2 regions of the Enterocloster sp. genome follow, and region 2 is predicted to be linked to the other one. Evidence: predicted binding sites of a transcription regulator. Region 2 holds the regulator's gene; the other holds the start of a gene.
The links. Region 2 encodes Rex, which represses fermentation and respiration genes when NADH is low (regulators of the CRP and FNR family bind a similar motif). Its sites were predicted from a motif close to ATTGTTAANTANTTAACAAT; they were not measured.
Positions count from the first base shown of each region.

Region 1 (2,461 bases), on a different contig from region 2:
TTTAATAATTTATTCATGACTTTTGTACCCTCCTACCCTTTCTTCCTGCGGTTTGCCGCAACGGTCTTTCTCATTTCCTTAAAGGCCTGAGTCAGAGGACGTCTGGCCGGACAGATATAGGTGCAGCTTCCGCACTCCATACACTCCATGCCGTTGACCTTCTCAAAACGCTCACAGTCATTTCTCAAAGCTGCCTGCATCATCATCACAGGAACAATGCGGCTTGGACATACGCTTACGCAGCGGCCGCAGCGGATGCAGGCCGTAGGCTCCAGGGCAGATACCTGATCCTTTGTAAAACAGGTCAGCGCAGAGGAAGTTTTGCTTACAGGGATATCCACGGTAAAGAGTGCCTGTCCCATCATGGGACCTCCGGAAATAATCTTCTCCGGCTCCTCCTTAAAGCCGCCTGCAGCCTCGATGAGCTCCTGATAATTGGTTCCCAGCTTTACATTGAAGTTGCAGGGCGTATTGACCGCATCGCCGGTAATGGTGATGATCTTGCGCATCAGAGGCGTGCTCTTGCATACCGCCATATAAATAGAAATAACTGTATCTACATTATCTACAATGCAGCCTGCATCGGCAGGAAGCATAGAGGAATTTACCTTTCTTCCGGTTACTGCATAGATAATGGAACGCTCACCGCCCTGAGGATACTTGGTAAGCAGAGGACATACGGTAATCCTTGGCTCATCCTTTACAAGCTCTTCCAGCTTTTTAATGGCCTCCGGCTTATTGTTCTCCACCGCGATCACGCCTTTGGCATTGTCAAAGAGCTGAAGGATGACCTTTAAGCCTCCTACTAACTTCTCCGGCTCCTCTACCATCAGACGGTAGTCGCTGGTCAGATAAGGCTCGCACTCCGCTCCGTTTACAATAACGTAATCAATGGCGTTCTCGTCCTTTGGGGTAAGCTTTACATGAGTCGGGAAGCCTGCGCCGCCCAGTCCCACGATGCCTGCTTCCTTGACAATGGAACGGATCTCTTCTTTTGACAGTGTCCCCGGATTTCTGTCCTCTCCCAGCCCCTCTACCGTCTCATAGGCTCCGTCATTTTCAACGATCACAGACGGAACCATAGCGCCGTTAGCCGTCCGTCTCGGCTCGATGGCCTTTACTGTACCGGACACGGAGCAGATTACATTTGCAGAAATAAATCCGCCTGCCTCTCCGATCTTCTGCCCCGCTAAAACCCGGTCGCCTTTTGCAACCAGCGGTTTTGCAGGAGCACCTATGTGCTGAGACATAGGATAAACCAGTTCGCCCTTTGGAAGCAGGACCTGAATCGGTTTGCTTTCAGACAGTTCTTTTCCTTCATACGGATGGATACCGCCTTTAAAAGTCGCCAGACCCATAGATTTTTCCCTTCTTTCTTGTACATTTTCTCTTTTTTTGTGAATCTTTCACACTTTTTATAGATCTTTCACAGCCTTATCAGTATAGCATAAATAAAGCGTGTATACAATATGTAAACCACTCGTTAAATTTTTAATTATTTTGTTTATTTTTTATCAATTAAGCATTGTTTTCTAATTTGTTCACTTTAATCCAAAAAATGCAGCAGAACTATTTCGCTCTGCTGCATTCCAATCTACGGCTGTGACATCTTTCGTCTCAGACATTTAACGGATAAAGCTGGTGCGCTTTTTCTCCGGTTCCGCCTCAGGAACCGTAATTCCAGCCTTTCTTCCGGCCTCAATGCACTTTAAAAGCCATGCCATATTCCGGCCAAGGGTACGCATGATCTGCATTCCTTCCTCGTCCTGAACGGTTTCCTCTGCACTTCTTCCATGGACCATGTTCCAATACTGGGATGAAACCACCGGCATCTGATTAAAGGTAAAATATTTATTTAACTGGTCCAGAGTTGCTGTGGTTCCTGCTCTTCTGGCGGAGGCGATGGCCGCTCCCGGCTTATGAGCTGCAGCGCTTCCGCCGCAGTAGAAGAAACGGTCTAAAAAGGAGGTTATGGCTCCGCTGGCAGATGCATAATGAACCGGAGAGCCAACGATCAGACCGTCGCATTCCTTCATCTTAGCGACTGCCGTATTTACCAGATCCTCATCATGGACACATTTTCCCAGTGTGCCGCAGGCTCCGCAGCCCATGCAGCCCCATACCTGCTGTCCGCCAATGTGAAGAATTTCAGACTCAATTCCTTCCTTTTCTAGTTCCTTTGCAATCTCACACAGCGCTCTCCATGTGCATCCCTCTTTGTGCGGGCTTCCGTTTAACATCAATACTTTCATATTCTATATCCTCCTGCTTGATTTTTTATTTTCTTCTTAAACAGAATCTTCTGATATCTCTCCGATACAGTCCAAAAGCTCTTTTGCGGTAAGATCAGACAGGGAAATCCCTTCCCCTGTGACAATCTGATCTGCCAGCGCTCTCTTTGCCTCCTGAAGGTTTAAAATATTTTCCTCAATGGTATCTTTGGTAATCAGACGGTAAACTG
Region 1 covers NZ_DBMACH010000003.1:195,166-197,626, forward strand. Annotated here, with positions in the region: gene ACZM6M_RS04945 (RnfABCDGE type electron transport complex subunit D) at 1-17, opposite strand, end outside; gene rsxC (electron transport complex subunit RsxC) at 33-1,358, opposite strand; gene ACZM6M_RS04955 (flavodoxin family protein) at 1,626-2,252, opposite strand; gene ACZM6M_RS04960 (DEAD/DEAH box helicase) at 2,289-2,461, opposite strand, start outside.
Region 1: the regulator Rex is predicted to act here: its motif matches at 1,500-1,519, upstream of rsxC (electron transport complex subunit RsxC).

Region 2 (2,461 bases):
TTACAGGTATCCCCAGCTTCCTGGCAATGGAAAGCTGGAGCTTTAATTCTTCTGTCGCCTTTTCCTCTGAACTGGCCAGAAAAATAACTGCAGGAAGTCCTTTTAAATAAACCATCCGGGCTGCCGCCGCTGCATCCGCTCCATTATTTCCCACACCGCACAGCGCCCAGACCGGACTGTGTGCGGCAAATGCTCGGGCTGCCTTTAATGCGCAGTCTGCGACCGCCAAAGCTGCCCGCTCCATTAAAACCAGGGAAGGAATCCCGACCTCATGGATGGTGTAATGATCCACTGCTTTCATCTTTCTACCTGTCAGAAGGGTTCTCATATCATGTTCTCCTCTCTGCGGACGTTTCCTTTTCGCCCACTGCAAATGCCATGGCAAAATCCTCTGTATTGGAGATAGACACATGGATCTGTGTCAGCCCCATTTCCTCAGATCGCTTTTTAGCGCCGCCGTAAAGATTGACATAGGGTTTTCCAAGCTCATCCCGAAGCACCTCGATATCTCCGGGCATAAATCCCCGGAACCCGGTGCCGAACATCTTTGCCACGGCCTCCTTCACAGCAAAAGAGCCGGCCAGCTTAGAGGCAGACCCCTTCGCTTGCCGGCTTTCCGTCTCCGTAAATGTGCGAGCGACAAAATGAGGCCTCCTGCAGGCCTTTTCCATGCGCTTTATTTCGATCAGATCGGTTCCAACTCCCAGTATCATCCTACTTGCTTCCTGTGCGTTCGTTTTTTTCATCCCGGTCCAGCATACTGCATACCCGGTAGGACAGCCGCATCAGACTTTCAGACAGATGCACATTTTCCACAACTACATCCTCCGGTACAACAAGATCCGTATGGGCGAAATTCCAGATTGCCTTGATTCCTGCTGCTACCAGACGATCCGCAATCTCGGGAGCCTTTGTCTTTGGTATGGTAAGAGCCGCGATCTGGATCTCATTCTCTTTTATAAAGCTTTCCAGATCGTCCACGGACCGGATTTCAATCCCGCGGATCACCAGACCGATCAGCTTGGGATTGATATCAAACATCCCTTTGATCACAAAACCTCTCCGTTCAAAATTTGTATAATTGGCGATTGCCTGTCCCAGATTTCCGGCTCCGATGATGATCAGATTGTGCTGCTGGTCGATTCCCAGAATCTTTGCAATTTCCGAGTACAGATATTTTACATTATAGCCATAGCCCTGCTGTCCGAAGCCGCCGAAATTATTCAGATCCTGGCGGATCTGAGAAGCTGTAACCTTCATGCGGTTGCTCAGTTCATTGGAAGAGATACGCTCCACTTCTTCTTCAATCAGCTCCCCCAGATAGCGGTAATAGCGGGGCAGTCTCGAAATAACCGCTTTCGATATTTCCTTGCGTTCCATCCTGTGCCACCCTCTCCTTATATGATTCAATCTAATGCTTTCTATTATAATCGGGCGTTAAAAAAATGTCAAATCACTTTCAGGATGTTCTTGAAAAAAATATGTTCCTATATTATACTGATTGGTGCATATTATGCAAAAAACATAGAATTTATGCTAAAAAAGGAGTTTTGAAATGATCCTGTCATGCAGCAACATCAGCCGGTCCTTTGGAGATAACCATATCCTCAAACGGGTCTCATTTCATATAGAGGAACATGAAAAAGCCGCTGTCGTAGGGATTAACGGCGCGGGAAAATCCACTCTTTTAAAGATCATCATCGGTGATCTGGCACCAGATGAGGGAAGTGTAACCTGGGCCAAGGGCGCTTCCATCGGATATCTGGCCCAGCATCAGGATCTGGAGGGCGCTGAGACCATTTATGACGCTCTTTTAGAGGTAAAGCGGCCTATCCTTGAAATGGAGGAGCGTCTGCGAAACCTTGAACAGTCCATGAAATCTGCCTCCGGTGAAGAACTGGAGGCTATGCTTTCCGAATACAGCCGCTTAAACCACGCGTTCGAGCTGGAAAACGGCTACGCCTGCCGCAGTGAAATTACGGGGGTATTAAAGGGTCTGGGATTTTCAGAGGATGAATTTTCAAAGCCCATCCAGGCGCTCTCCGGCGGCCAGAAAACCCGTGTATCCTTAGGCAAGCTCCTCTTAACCAAACCCGATATCCTTCTTCTGGACGAGCCTACCAACCATCTGGATATGGAGTCCATTGCATGGCTGGAAACCTATTTAAAGGGCTATTCAGGAAGCGTGATCATCGTGGCCCACGACCGGTATTTCCTGGACCGTGTGGTTACAAAGGTCATCGAGCTGGACAATGGCACCGCCACTGTGTTTTCCGGCAATTACTCCGCCTACAGCGATAAAAAAGCCATGCTCAGAGACGCACAGATCCGTGCTTACTTAAATCAGCAGCAGGAAATCCGCCATCAGGAAGCGGTCATTGCCAAATTAAAATCATTTAACCGTGAAAAATCCATCCGAAGGGCAGAAAGCCGGGAAAAGATGCTGGATAAAATCGAGCGT
Region 2 covers NZ_DBMACH010000010.1:75,195-77,655, reverse strand. Annotated here, with positions in the region: gene ACZM6M_RS11865 (NAD(P)H-hydrate dehydratase) at 1-328, opposite strand, end outside; gene acpS (holo-ACP synthase) at 330-713, opposite strand; gene ACZM6M_RS11855 (redox-sensing transcriptional repressor Rex) at 715-1,380, opposite strand; gene abc-f (ribosomal protection-like ABC-F family protein) at 1,556-2,461, shown strand, end outside.